Regions from separate parts of the Sporosarcina sp. P29 genome, predicted to be linked through region 1. Evidence: riboswitches for the same ligand, from Rfam matches in the RefSeq annotation. Region 1 holds a riboswitch; each other region holds the start of a gene.
What was found. Region 1 has a riboswitch for thiamine pyrophosphate ahead of thiC (phosphomethylpyrimidine synthase ThiC). Riboswitches for the same ligand answer to the same signal wherever they lie in the genome.
Positions count from the first base shown of each region.

Region 1 (4,976 bases):
TAATACTCAAAAGCCCTCCAGCAATGGAGGGCTTTTGAGTGTAACTTACTTAGTAAAGGGGTACATTGAAAATGTCTGCGATTTCAGATCCTGTTATTATGATGAAAATGACTCACCAACGTCCGCATTGTAAAGGGACGAGGTGGGTCATTTTTTATTGTACCAACTTCAAATTCAACTTTTAAAGGACAACGGCTAAAAGTATTTGTGTAATCGGGCGCGTGAATGGAAAACGATATTGAGTCACAATACCGATGATTTTTTCAGGAAGCTAAAAGAGCACAAATCCTGTTCATGAATGGCAGAACATGTATTAATAATGGACACTCTCGATCTTCAAGCATTTCATACACTTCCTATAGGTTACGTTTTCAGTATATTCGTGTATGCACTGTGCTTGCAGGAGAGCCAACTGTTCTTCTAACTGATGAAGATTTCGGCGTTTTACAGAGATCTGATGAATTAACTGTTCAGTTGTCATAACTCCATTCACTCCTTATCAATAATAGATTTCAGCACCGGATTTTTTAAATTCTTCAGCTTTCTCCTTCATGCCACTTTCCATTGCTAGCTTCTCTTCTAAACTGTTTTCATCAGCGTATTTTCTAATGTCGTGTGAAATTCGCATACTGCAAAACTTAGGTCCGCACATCGAACAGAAGTGGGCGATCTTGGCTCCTTCAGCCGGCAATGTTTCATCATGATATTCCATCGCGCGTTCAGGATCCAAACTTAAATTAAATTGATCTCGCCAACGGAATTCGAAACGGGCTTTTGATAATGCGTCGTCACGTTTGTGTGCATTCGGATGACCTTTAGCTAAATCAGCTGCATGGGCTGCGATTTTATACGTAATGACGCCTTCACGCACATCATCTTTATTCGGTAAACCAAGATGTTCTTTAGGAGTTACATAGCATAACATTGCCGTTCCGAACCAACCGATCATAGCTGCACCAATAGCAGATGTGATGTGGTCATAAGCAGGCGCAATATCTGTCGTCAAAGGACCGAGCGTATAGAAAGGTGCTTCTTGGCAAATCTCCATTTGCTTATCAACGTTTTCCTTAATCAAATGCATTGGCACATGTCCAGGACCTTCTACCATGACTTGCACATCATGTGTCCACGCAATTTTCGTCAGTTCGCCAAGTGTTTCAAGTTCAGCGAATTGTGCCTCGTCATTGGCATCAGCAATTGAGCCGGGACGTAATCCATCTCCTAATGAAAACGCGATATCGTACTGTTTCATAATTTCACATATATCTTCAAAGTGTGTGTAGAGAAAACTTTCTTTATGATGCAACATACACCACTGTGCCATAATAGAACCACCCCGTGAGACAATTCCAGTCACACGATGAATCGTCATGGGAATATAACGGAGTAGAACACCCGCATGGATTGTAAAGTAGCTGACACCCTGCTCTGCTTGTTCGATCAATGTGTCGCGGAATACTTCCCATGAGAGATCCTCCACTTTGCCGTTCACTTTTTCCAACGCTTGATAAAGTGGTACCGTTCCTACTGGGACAGGGGAGTTGCGGATGATCCATTCACGTGTTGTGTGAATGTTCTTTCCTGTTGACAAATCCATGATATTGTCTGCACCCCAACGTGTAGCCCATGTCATTTTTTCCACTTCTTTAGCAATCGATGAGGAGACAGCAGAATTACCGATATTCGCATTGATTTTCACATGGAATTTACTTCCGATAATCATCGGTTCCGCTTCTGGGTGGTTAATATTAGACGGAATAATTGCCCGTCCTTTCGCTACTTCATCCCGTACAAGTTCAGGCGTTACATTTTCACGGATTGCAATGAACTCCATTTCAGGTGTTATGATTCCTTTGCGCGCATAATGCATTTGTGTAACATTCATGCCGCTTTTTGCACGTAATGGCTTACGTTTCAACAATGGAAATTCTGCATCTTTTTGCATATTTTCTAGTGAACGATATCCATTATCCCGCGGCTTCACTTGCCTGCCTTCATACTCTTCCACGTCATTTCGTTCAATTATCCAGTTCTTCTTGATAATTGGAAGTCCTTTTTTGATATCCACTTGATAACCAGCTTCCGTATATTTACCGCTTGTATCATACACACGGAAAGGTTCATTCGCTATTTCACCTTGATCAGTTACAGTTGGTGATAGCTCAATTTCACGCATTGGTACGAGTATGTCTGGACGACTTCCTCGTACGTAAATCTTTCTACTGGCTGGAAAACATTCATGGATATGGATTTCTTCTTTCTTCTCTTGCATTTTGTCATCGTCTCCTTTTAAGGGGCGACATGACTCGATTTAAGTGATGGGAATCGGCAACAAAAAAGACCAGTTCCGTAGATAGGACCTGGTCTTCAAAACGCAAAAATACGCGTCGCTGATAAAATGAAAACTTCCCTACGCTGGTACGAGCCAGATCAGGTCCAAAGAGTCCGGAATGCGTGTACTATCATTCCATCTCAGTCCAATAACGTTGGACACCCCTAGTTATAGTATTTAATTGTTCGAACAGGAACAGTCTACCATACCTTAATCGGTTTTCAAAGAGTAATTATACTTTTAATTTCCATAGGTTCCGTTATTTACATGTAACTTATGTGATCGGTGAGGAAACAGAAATGCGTAATCAGAAGAAAATCTCCAAAATATTGTACATTCAGTCCTATAGTAAGTTTGTAGAAAAGTATATCGCTGGCTTGTCTGTAAAGATAGATCTATGGACAAGCTATTTTTATAAAAGATTTCAACACCACTCAAGAGAGCATGTAATGACGAGAAGTGAATGTCTTTGTATGACTTGTAAGATGCATAAGTAGTGATGACGTGAGATAATCAAAAATGAAAAAACAAAAGAGGGAAGGAGCAAAGTAGTAGAGCTTACATCGTATAACATATCTGGGATTGAGAAGGATGAATGCTATGGGGAAGTAAAGTCAAATACATATTCTGTTTTTCATCATGGTGCATGTCATTATGTGCCTCAAGTATGCAGTAATTGAAGCAATTATTTTATTGTAGTCTAGACACGCTTGCATACAGCTAATTAGAAATATCATTCCTATGGAGGAGGTAACCAATATATGTCCTATGTTTTACTCATTATTGGATTTGTATTATTAATAAAAGGGGCCGACTATTTCGTGGATGGTTCTTCAAATATCGCAAGACTTTTACAAATTCCACCTATATTGATTGGGCTGACTATTGTAGCACTTGGAACTAGCTCACCAGAAGCGACGGTCAGTATAATTGCAGCGATGGGCGGAAACGCGGACGTCGCAGTAGGGAACGTAGTGGGGAGTAATATATTCAATATTACGATCGTTGTCGGGATGGCAGCATTTCTGTTTCCGCTGAAGGTACAAAGTGAAACGATACGGAAAGAGATTCCGTTTACTTTGCTGGCGGGTATAGTGATGTTGGTGTTGATGAGTGATATGGCACTACAAGGCTTCAGTAGCAATATGATTACCCGTGGTGATGGAATAATTTTCTTGCTATTCCTTTCAATCTTTATGTACTATGTGATCGAACTTGGTCTTAGAAGCCGTCAAAATTCTACGCTTACACAAGCCACTGAGAATGTGAAGTGGGGCAAGAATATACTAATTACTTTAGTCGGGCTGGCAGCAATTATTTTCGGAGGAGATTTAGTCGTAAGTAACGCCACGAAAATCGCTTATTCTCTTGGCATGAGTGAAACATTGGTAGGTCTTACGATTATCGCAATCGGTACTTCTCTGCCTGAATTAGTTACATCGATTTCAGCGGCATTGAAAAAGGAGAGCGAAATTGCTTTAGGGAACATCGTCGGGAGCAATATTTTCAACATCCTGTTTGTTCTCGGGGCCTCCTCTGTCATTACGCCCATCGCGGTGAACGATAAAGTATTTATTGACGTCATCATAATGCTTGTATTGACCTTAGTATTATTGCTATTCGCTAGAACGGGCTTCAAAATTGGTAAGCGTGAAGGTCTCATGTTAGCTGTAGCGTACGTTGTATATCTAGTGTATGTTATTTTACGTAATTAAGAAAAAATCACCAAGTTTGCTATAACGAGAGTTACATACTCCTATGTACAACAGGGCAAAAGAGTCAATCGTCGGCATGCCGATCAATAAGAGAAGGCTACTTTCCATTCATTCATGGAAAGTAGCCTTTTTTATGTGTATAGCATGATCTGTAATTATCTCCACTTATAGCCGATACCCCAAACTGTCATCAAAATCTCGTCAATGGGGAAATTCGATTTCCTCAACTTATCTCGTAGATTTCGAATATGCGAATCGACTGTTCGAACTTCCGTATACGTATCATATTCCCAAGCTACTTGAAGCAAGTCTTCCCGTGTGAACGTCCGATTTGGCCGAGTCATCATCGCTTCAATAATATAGAATTCCTTTAATGTAAGACGAACTTCCTGCGTGTCGTATAGGATGGAATAGGACTCCAAGTTAAGAGTGAATGGACCTTCATGAATAGACTTCGGTTGATTGTCGTCCTCTGTACGCCGTAATGCCACGCGCACTCTCGCGGTAAGTTCGCGCTCGTCAAATGGTTTTGTAATATAATCATCCGCCCCTTGGTCAAGTCCTTTTACAACATCAGATTTATCAGATCGAGCCGTCAATAAAATTACAGGTACAGCTGAAACATCTCTAATTCTGCGGCAAACTTCCCAGCCATCCATGCCAGGCATCATGACATCGAGCAATACAAGATGTACGTCCTCCACGCTGAATAGCTCAAGTGCTTTTTGGCCGTCAGTCGCTTGCAAGCAACGATATCCGTGTGGTGCGAGGAATAGTTCGAGCAGATCGAGCATGCGTTGTTCATCATCAACTAGCAAAATTGTTTTCATATGCATCATCTACTTTCATTATAATCGTACCGTAAAGATACTACCTTTTTCTAATTCGCTTTCTACCTCGATCGTGCCACCGTGCGCTTCTGTTAATTC
Region 1 is NZ_PDYX01000006.1:106,393-111,368, reverse strand. It holds gene thiC (phosphomethylpyrimidine synthase ThiC) at 500-2,272, opposite strand; TPP riboswitch at 2,391-2,508, opposite strand; gene CSV68_RS07475 (calcium/sodium antiporter) at 3,094-4,047, shown strand; gene CSV68_RS07470 (response regulator transcription factor) at 4,203-4,877, opposite strand; gene CSV68_RS07465 (sensor histidine kinase) at 4,896-4,976, opposite strand, start outside.

Region 2 (4,976 bases), on a different contig from region 1:
CTAGTCGAAGAAGCACAAGAAGCCAAGTCGAAAACTCAAAAATTCTTAGAGCGATTTGCTAACATTTATACACCTTCCATCGTCATCCTATCGATTATCGTCTATATATTCACACGCAATATCGAAATGACATTAACATTCCTTGTCATCGCTTGTCCTGGTGCCCTCGTCATTTCAGCCCCCGTCTCGATCGTAGCCGGAATTGGTAACGGAGCCCGTCACGGCGTGCTCATTAAAGGTGGCGACGTGATGGAGCAATTGGCGAAAATCGACACTGTCGTCTTTGATAAAACAGGTACTTTAACTAAAGGACGTCCAGAAGTTACTGACATCCATAGCTTTGGCATCGACAAAGAAGAGCTACTACGCTTAACTGCAGAAGCTGAACTGATGTCTGAACACCATCTCGGTCAAACGATCGTTCGCGAAGCAAAAAAACGCTTGATTCATTTAAAACACCAAGCACAAGACGCACAAGTTATGAAAGGTAACGGACTTCTTGCTGAAGTAGATGGCCAACAACTGGCAGCTGGTAACCGAAAGCTGATGATCTCACAAGGTATAGCTATCTCTCCAACTATAGAAGAGTATGCATCCAAGCGAGAAAAAGCAGGTAACACAGCCGTGTTCATCAGTATTGGAGGAGAAATCGCAGGTATTATTTCCATAGCGGATCAAATCCGTCCAGAAGCCGCGGCTGCCCTAGCTAAACTACGAAGAAATGGTATCAAACAAATGATTATGCTAACCGGCGACAATGTACACACCGCCCGACTCGTTGGCGAACAACTTGGTCTCGATAGCGTCTATGCGGAGCTGCTACCTGAAGACAAAGTAGCCGCTGTCCAAAAGTTGAAAGCGCAAGGACATCGAGTAGCGATGGCAGGTGACGGAATCAATGATGCGCCGGCAATCGCCACTGCAGATATCGGACTGGCAATGGGTAAAGGCGGAACAGATATTTCCATGGAAACAGCGGATATCGTCTTGATGGCGGATCGACTGGATCAATTCGCCCACGCCTATGCATTATCGAAAGCGACTGTGAACAATATGAAGCAAAACACTTTCTTCGCAGTCGGCACAGTAGTTTTATTGCTAATCGGTGTACTGCTAGGCAAAGTCTTCCTAGCATCCGGCATGCTTATCCACGAAGCAAGTGTGCTTCTTGTCATATTGAACGCCATTCGATTAATACGCTATACTAGTGACAAAGTGTCCAATCGAAATGTAAGCGAGGTGAAGGTGAATGAGTCAGCAGCCCCACAATAACACGACCGATCATCGAATGTGTGTATCGCTTGTTCCACTGTTCAATCACTTGGAAAAAGATCAGATGAAGCACATTGTAGAACTTGCACGAAGCACCCCCTACCCACGTGGACAAATTATTTACAATGAAGGCGACCGCTCCGAAGGCTTGTATATTTTGCATAAAGGACGAATCAAAATATATCGCCTGTCAGAAAACGGCAAAGAGCAGATCGTACGAATTTTAGAGCCGGGAGATTTCACAGGCGAGCTATCGTTATTTGATGCTAAACCTCATGACGCCTATGCAGAAACACTCGAACCCGTAGAACTATGTGTTATTCAACGGGACCAAATGCAGCAACTTCTACAAGAACATCCCGCGATTTCATTGAAGATGTTAGAGGAGTTCTCTTCCCGCCTCGCCCGAACGGAACAACGAGCGGCGCGAATCGGTATGGAATCAGCAGAAACGCGTATCGCACTTTACCTAGTTGACTTATCAGAAGAACAAAGACAATTGATAGTCGAGTTACCAATGAGTCGCAAAGACCTTGCCTCTCACTTAGGGACGACACCCGAGACAATCAGTCGAAAGTTAAGCGCCTTCGAAGAGTCTGGCTGGATTCGCCAGTCCAGTATGAAAGCAGTAGAAATTCTAGATTTGGATGCTTTATTGCTTTTATAAAAGAAACGCTTTTCATTCTATCGTACACGTGATAGGCTAGTTCTGAAAACCAAATATTTTGACCATTAGGGGAATCCTTTACAAGGACTGAGAAAAGAGTGTGGCTCTGAAACCCTTATTACCTGAACAGGTTAGCACCTGCGGAGGGAAGTGGCGAGTCGTTCCGTATGTATTTCTGTCGACATTTCTACCACTTTCCGATTCGGGAAGTGGTTTTTTCTATTGGAGGGGAATGAATGAAATTATTGGGCGTGACCGACGACCGTCTTTCGGTGGATGAACTGACACTACATTTGTTGCGCACAGCACCGTTTCTTGATGCCATCATTTTGCGAGAAAAGTCCAAGTCAGATGAACAGCTAGTAGATCTAGTTACCCGTCTTGCAAGTACTGAATTCCCACTCGACAAGCTTATTCTTCATGCCAGACCTCACTTGGCTAGAAGACTGAAGCTCAAAAAAGTGCAACTGACTGGCTATGGAATGTCGTTACAGGATGCACATCGAGAATTCCCCGAGCTCTCTTTTGGTTGCTCGATTCATTCATTGGAAGAAGCAAAGGTAGCTATGGATGAGGGAGCAAACTGGCTATTGTACGGTCATGTTTTCGAAACGTCATCGAAACCTGGGCTGCCAGCGCGTGGAACGGAAGAGTTGTTTTCTATTGCACAGTGTAGTTCGATTCCTGTGTATGCAATTGGTGGAATTCAGCCGCATCACTTACCTAATTTACAGCAAAATCACGTGACAGGCGTGGCCGTATTATCCCCTATGCGTTCACTGAAAACTTTGCAGAGTTATAGAAAAGGAGAGGTATCTCATGGAGAAAATGATTGATCTGAACGGCAATTCGTACCCCGTCATTCCTGAAGTAGAGACGATCCAGCAGTTACTTGAGCACTTAGGGCTTGGCGATCGTATTTTGATCGTGGAGAAAAACAAGGAAATTTTGCAGAAAGATCACTACGACGCACCGATCATGGACCGAGACCAAATTGAAATCATACATTTTGTAGGAGGCGGATGAACATGTTAAAAATTGCAGATAAAGAATTCTCTTCACGTTTATTACTAGGCACAGGGAAATATCCTTCATTTGATATTCAAAAGCAAGCAGTGGCGGTGTCAGAAGCAGAGATTCTGACATTTGCGGTACGACGCATGGATATTTTTGAAGCTTCGCAACCCAATTTCCTCGAACAACTTGATTTAACGCGCTATACATTGCTTCCGAATACAGCAGGCGCTAGCACAGCGGAAGAAGCCGTACATATCGCACGTCTCGCCAAAGCTTCCGGACTTTGCGACATGGTGAAGGTGGAAATCATCGGCTGTAGCCGTTCGCTGCTTCCTGATCCTGTGGAAACATTACGCGCGTCTGAAATGCTGTTAGAGGAAGGTTTCATTGTATTACCCTATACTTCAGACGATGTAGTACTTGCGAGAAAACTATGTGAATTAGGTGTCCACGCTATCATGCCGGGTGCTGCGCCAATCGGCTCGGGCAGAGGCATTCTAAATCCGTTGAATTTGTCATTTATCATTGAGCAGTCCAATGTACCCGTCATTATTGACGCAGGGGTCGGCTCTCCAAAAGACGCTGCTTTCGCGATGGAACTCGGTGCAGACGGTGTATTGCTGAACACAGCCGTATCGGAAGCAGCCAATCCCGTCATGATGGCCGAGGCAATGAAGCTCGCAATTGAAGCGGGACGTCTCGGTTATAAAGCTGGACGTATGCCGGTCCGCGATTACGGCGTGGCTAGCAGTCCAACTGAAGGGCTTGTGACGACTTGAACAGTAAATATTCTCGGCAAGAGCTGTTTGCACCCATCGGACCAATCGGGCAACAGCGTATCCGCGAAGCAAAAGTTTTCGTCTTAGGAGCTGGTGCTCTTGGCTCTTCAGGAGCGGAGATGCTAGTGCGGGCAGGCGTCGGCGAACTGACCATTGTCGATCGCGATATTTTGGAATGGACTAATCTTCATAGACAGCAATTATACTCAGAACAAGATGTCATCGATCAATTGCCGAAAGCAATCGCTGCGGAAAGCCGATTGCGCGCGATCAACAGCGACGTGAAAGTTCGTGGGATTGTGGCGGATGTGACGCCTGAAAATGTCCTTGAATTATTCGAAGGCCATCATTTCATTCTCGATGGCACAGATAATATCGAAACTCGATTACTCGCAAATGACGCCGCATTACAACTCGGCATCCCCTTCTTCATGGGCGCTTGCGTCGGTAGCTATGGGCTGACATTTCCTATTGGTGTAAAAGAAGGAACGCCCTGCTTACATTGTCTGCTCGAAGCGTTGCCGCCACAGTCTTTAACATGCGATACAGTCGGCGTCATCTCGCCCATCGTCGTCACGACTGCCGCCCGTCAAACCGCGGAACTGCTGAAGTGTATCACGGGGGCGACGATGGAACCCCGCCTGGAATCCGTCGATCTCTGGACAGGCGAACGTGCCGCCATGAACGTACAAAGCATGAAAAAACCTACTTGTCCAAGTTGCTCAGACACCCCTGTCTATCCTTACTTGTCTGCCAATGAAGTAATTCGTACAGCCGTACTATGCGGACGCGACACGGTTCAACTGACATGGCCGAAGAACCGACAAGTTGAGCTGATGCCATTTGCTAATTCCATTCGCGATATTGTTTCTAATTTAAAGCAAAACCCTTATTTAGTTTCCTGTGAATATAACGACCATCGACTCGTGTTATTCCGCGATGGCCGGATGTTGGTGCATGGAACGAAGGATATTACGGCCGCGCGGAAGATCGTGGCAGGTTTGCTTGGGTGACGATTGGATCTTAGGTAGAGCGGTTGTGCGTGGTTTTATAAGCGGGTAGCGGGTCACTTTGAGCGGATGCCAACACTATTGAGCGCAGCCATGATTTTATGAATGAGCTACACGATTGAACTTGGCATTGAGCGGGTAACACGTCACTTTGAGCGGATCGCAAGCAGTATAGAGCGCCCCAGCAGTTTTATGAGCGGGTAACTCACCGCATAGAGCGGCTAGCGTGTC
Region 2 is NZ_PDYX01000019.1:34,123-39,098, forward strand. It holds gene CSV68_RS13560 (heavy metal translocating P-type ATPase) at 1-1,272, shown strand, start outside; gene CSV68_RS13565 (Crp/Fnr family transcriptional regulator) at 1,250-1,939, shown strand; TPP riboswitch at 1,997-2,105, shown strand; gene CSV68_RS13570 (thiamine phosphate synthase) at 2,176-2,775, shown strand; gene thiS (sulfur carrier protein ThiS) at 2,759-2,965, shown strand; gene CSV68_RS13580 (thiazole synthase) at 2,962-3,735, shown strand; gene CSV68_RS13585 (ThiF family adenylyltransferase) at 3,732-4,748, shown strand.
Region 2: another riboswitch for thiamine pyrophosphate. It lies ahead of CSV68_RS13570 (thiamine phosphate synthase); the one in region 1 lies ahead of thiC (phosphomethylpyrimidine synthase ThiC).

Region 3 (4,976 bases), on a different contig from region 1:
TTTTATTTCACTTCTATTTGTCCCATCATTCCGTTGTCTTCATGCTCTAAAATATGACAATGGAACATATACACACCTTTATGCTTAAACTGGATGGCGATTTTCACTTTTTCTCCAGGATGAACAGCAATACTATCCTTCCATCCTCGTTCATTCTCTTGAGGTTCTACTCCATCTCTTGAAAGAATTTTAAACTGTGCGCCATGAATATGGAATGGGTGAATCATACCACCCATCATATCTTTCTTATTATAGATCTCCCATACTTCTGTCACGCCTTGCTTTTGAGTAAAATCTATTCTGTTTGGATCGAATTTCTTTCCGTTTATTTCAACATGTTCCATCATCCCGAAAAGCTCTATATTCTTCGTTACCGGCATGTTTTTTTCTTCGTCCGTTACGGCAAAATCATTTAGTCGCTCTGTTGTTTGTGTATCTTCTACTTCTTGATCCAATACATCAAACGGTAAAAGGATGGAGCCATCTTCATTCATTAAAGACAGACTATCTGTAGACTTAAGTTGTGAGAAATCAATAATTATCTCTGCCCGCTCGGATGGCGTCAAAGTTACTTCATTCAATTTGACGGGTTTATTCAAGAAACCGCCATCTGTCGCGATTTGAACAAATGATTCACCTGTATTCAATTTGAAAGTGAAATTCCTCGCGTTTGATCCATTTAGTAATCGAAGACGCACTTGTTCCTTACCTACTGTTAATACAGGATTTACCGTACCATTGACCAATAATGTATCCCCTATCGTCCCATCTTCGTTCATGACCGATTTATAATCTAATTGACCTTGCTCATCGAAAACTCGATCTTGGAAAACTAAAGGTATATCATTTTTTCCGTATTCTTTAGGAATTTCTAATTTCGCTGAATTAGAATCCTCAATATATATCAACCCTGCAAGTCCTTTGTATACTTGTTCGGATGTCTTGCCCTCTGGGTGTGGATGAAACCATAACGTAGCTGCCTCTTGTGTCACTTCAAATTCTATTAGTTCTTTTTCACCTGGTTTAAGTGTTTTATGCGGTCCACCATCTGCTTCACCAGAAACTTCTAAACCATGCCAATGAAATGTTGTTTCTTCATCTAATTCATTTATTGTGTGGATTTTTACCGTTTCACCTTTTTTAAACTGAAGAACTGGCCCTAATAGGTCACCATTATAACCCAATGTTTCTGTAGTAACTCCATCAAATATTTCTACCTTACCTGTTTGCGCTTTGATAGTATATTCAGTTCGATCTGTCGCATCACTAGTTAGCAATGGTGGGATATTTAATTCATTTTCACCTGTCGAGTCTTTTAAACTTACTACATTGTCATGGCTCATATGTCCGTTTCCCATTGTAGAGTCATCCGTCATGTGATGATTTCCTTCGTTACTATTTTGATTCATCATGTGTCGATTGTTCTGATCATTCGATTGCGCATCGTCACTACAACCACTGATTAATAATGCGCTCATTATAAACATAACGGTTTGAATTTTTTTACTCATTTATAAATCCCCTTTGTCTATTGATTTCAAGATTAGTATAGCAATAACATATGGAAAAACTATGCACGAGTGACGCATTATAATTGATTTGCTTCTGCCATTTTTTATAGAAAAATGCCTAAAGGCTACTGAAGTGATTGTGAAAACTAGTCATCAATAAAAAAAGATGCCAAGGAAGTACTTCCCGGACATCTTTCACCACTATTAAAATCTTGTTTTAGCTGGTTTCTTCATCGGCGCTTTATTGATCAAATAGGAGATGAATGTATCATCCGCCAGATGAGGATTGGACGAGTTCAACAATACCGCAAGATTCTTTGCATCGTCTAGCGCTCTGTGAGCATTATGCACTTGAATTCGGTGCGCTCTCAGCAATTGTTGCAGTTTACCATTCTCAAAGCCGTAATTTTTCCATTTGATTTGTCGGACGGAGCAATACCAATCCATGTCGAGCGTTTCAGGCAATAGTCGACTGACGAATCCCCTATCAAATGATGCGTTATGTGCTACTATACCATCTGCTTGATCTAGTATTTTCAGGATTCTATCCATATCCAGCGACTTCCCTCTTACCATTTGATCGGTAATGCCCGTGAGATTCGTAATGGTCGAAGAGATCGAATAGAACGGTTCTTGGAACTCGCAATACTCATCAGCCACCCGAACAATACGATTATTATCGTACTCACCAAGCATCACGCCTAACTCGATTACTTCACTCGCCTCGGCACTCATACCTGTCGTCTCCACGTCAATAAACGCGATAAGTTTTGTCATGTACAAACTCCTTTTACACTCTATTTACATTGTATTTTGAATTTAATTATAATCATCTCTATCCTTTTAGTATATCAGGATTTCAATACTATATGTTCAATTTAAACTGCTGCCAATTTAGTAAACGTGTAGTAATTTCATAAGTTGCCACACAATTCAACGTGTTGTATACTAGGATTGCTTACATAATTGTCCGTACGGGTGCTTGAGAGAATCAGGCTGAGATAGCAGGTTAATCCACTGCTGACCGTTAATCTGATCTGGGTAATGCCAGCGTAGAGAGCGTGATCGATGGAATTATACAGGAATCTCTTTCCTTCCTCGGCCGTCTGCTCTTCAGACGGCTTTTTTGTATGAAAAAATAAGAGGGAGTGGAAGAGTATGAAGAAGTTAAAGTTTACCGATTTATTGATCACTATCATGATCGGTGTGGTGTTTGGAGTGTTAATGAAGTTTTGGGATGATTTATATACGGTCGTCAAACCGATCATGCCTGTTGCGCGTCAACTGCTTTACGGTATGTGGTTTATGGTAGGGCCATTTGCCTTTTTATTATTGCGAAAGCCAGGTACTGCATTCATCGCAAGTATAGCAGGAGCTTCATTGTCTGCGTTTGCTGGTCATGGTATTGAAGTATTGATGTATGGATTTGCACAGGGACTTGCTGCTGAATTACTGTTTGCTGCATTCCGTTATAAACGCTATTCCATTATGATCGCTGGGTTAGCAGGTATCGCTTCATGTCTTGCAAGTTTCGGACTCGATTTAATTTATGGATATGCAGCACTCGAAACATGGGCACTCATTGTGAAATACGGACTACGTGCTATTAGCGCGTTCATCTTCACAGGTATTTTCGCTGTATATATTGTAAGAGCGCTAGAAGCTACAGGCGTGACATCGTTAATTCGACCTGTTGATAAGAAAGAATATACGTTGCTTGATCAGTAAACGCGGAGGAATGATCCTACTATGAATAACATCAGCGTTACCGATTTACGATTAAAGTTTCCAGGAGAAGATGGTTTGCTCTTTAAAGACCTCTCCTTCTCTGTTCGGCCTGGTGAAAAAGTTCTCATGCTCGGCCCTAGTGGTTCGGGGAAATCTACTTTACTCCAAGTATTAAGCGGCATTATACCAAACTCTATCGAACTGCCAATGAAAGTAAAAGACATTCAGTTGCCTGACTCGTGGGGATTCGTTTTCCAAGACCCGGATACACAGTTCTGTATGACCTATGTCGATGAAGAACTCGCATTCGTTTTGGAGAATCTTCAAGTCCCACGTGAAGAAATGACTCTTCGTATTGAAGAGGTATTGAAACGTGTAGACTTACATGTAAAAGACCCTCATACGCCTATCAATGAAATGTCTCAAGGTATGAAGCAGCGTTTAGCATTGGCTTCTGTTTTACTGCTGGAACCTGACGTGCTATTTTTGGATGAACCATCTGCCTTACTAGATCCGGAAGGCACGCAACAGATTTGGACTTCTATTAAAGAAGCGACCGCTGATAAAACCGTGATTATTGTAGAACATAAAATTGATTTGATTGCTGACTGGGTTGATCGCGTGGTGCTGTTTAATGATCATGGGGTTATGATAGCAGATGGGTCGCCTGCAGAGATCTTCGCAAACTTCCAGCAAGAACTGAAACGCTATGGCATTTGGTATCCGGGTGTTTGGGAAGAATATAAAACGTCCAAAGCATTTCAATCGATGACGAAAAATCGTCAAGCAGTTGCATCTCAAGAGAAAATTCAGATTCAAGATTTTCACGGCTATCGTGGTCAAGCGGAGAAGATTTCTGTCAAACAGGCGACCGTACAGGCTGGTGACTGGATTACGATTGTTGGAGAAAATGGTTCTGGTAAAAGCACATTGCTTCTATCTCTCATGCAACTACTTCGGACTAACGGTGTCTATGAAGTAAACGGCGTGCCAATTATATGGAAAAAGAAGAAACGACAACTTCCTAAAGGTCTATCGCTCGTCTTTCAAAACCCCGAGCTGCAATTTGTGACGAACTCTATTACGGAAGAGTTAACCGTATCTTTGCACGGTATGCCAAAAGCAGATGCCGAACATTATGCGAAGGAACTCATACGCTCATTTAACTTACCATATTCTGTTTCACGTCACCCTTATCAGCTATCGACGGGTCAAAAGCGGCGTTTGAGTGTAGCAACTGCTCTTACCCCTCATACGGATATCTTGTTACTTGATGAGCCTACTTTCGGACAGGATGCACGAAACACTTTCGCCATTCTCGAGAAGTTAGAACAACTGCGCACCGAAGGCATGACCATTTTGATGGTTACGCATGATTCGGAAATTGTAGTGAACTTTGCCACAGCTATTTGGACTGTAGTGGACGGCGTACTACATACGGCTAATGTGGCAGGAGGTGCGAAGAATGTTCAATTGGTTCACACCTAAACGCAAAACCTGGTTATTTCGGGTCAATCCCGCGCTAAAATTCATTGTGTTTTTTGCGTTCTTGATTATTACGCTCGTGAATCAAAGTTTGCCTTTTGCTATCTCACAAGCAGTTTTATACGGAATATTGTTTTATGTATTTAGCGGCTATTCACTGAAGAAACTTTCATTACTCTCAATTCCGTTAGTCATTTCTTTCCTGTCCACTGGGTTGACAATGTTGTTGTTCGGTAAGGGTGAAGCAGTATT
Region 3 is NZ_PDYX01000009.1:36,832-41,807, reverse strand. It holds gene CSV68_RS09610 (multicopper oxidase family protein) at 3-1,511, opposite strand; gene CSV68_RS09605 (exonuclease domain-containing protein) at 1,716-2,288, opposite strand; TPP riboswitch at 2,476-2,587, shown strand; gene CSV68_RS09600 (ECF transporter S component) at 2,670-3,239, shown strand; gene CSV68_RS09595 (ABC transporter ATP-binding protein) at 3,261-4,727, shown strand; gene CSV68_RS09590 (energy-coupling factor transporter transmembrane component T family protein) at 4,705-4,976, shown strand, end outside.
Region 3: another riboswitch for thiamine pyrophosphate. It lies ahead of CSV68_RS09600 (ECF transporter S component); the one in region 1 lies ahead of thiC (phosphomethylpyrimidine synthase ThiC).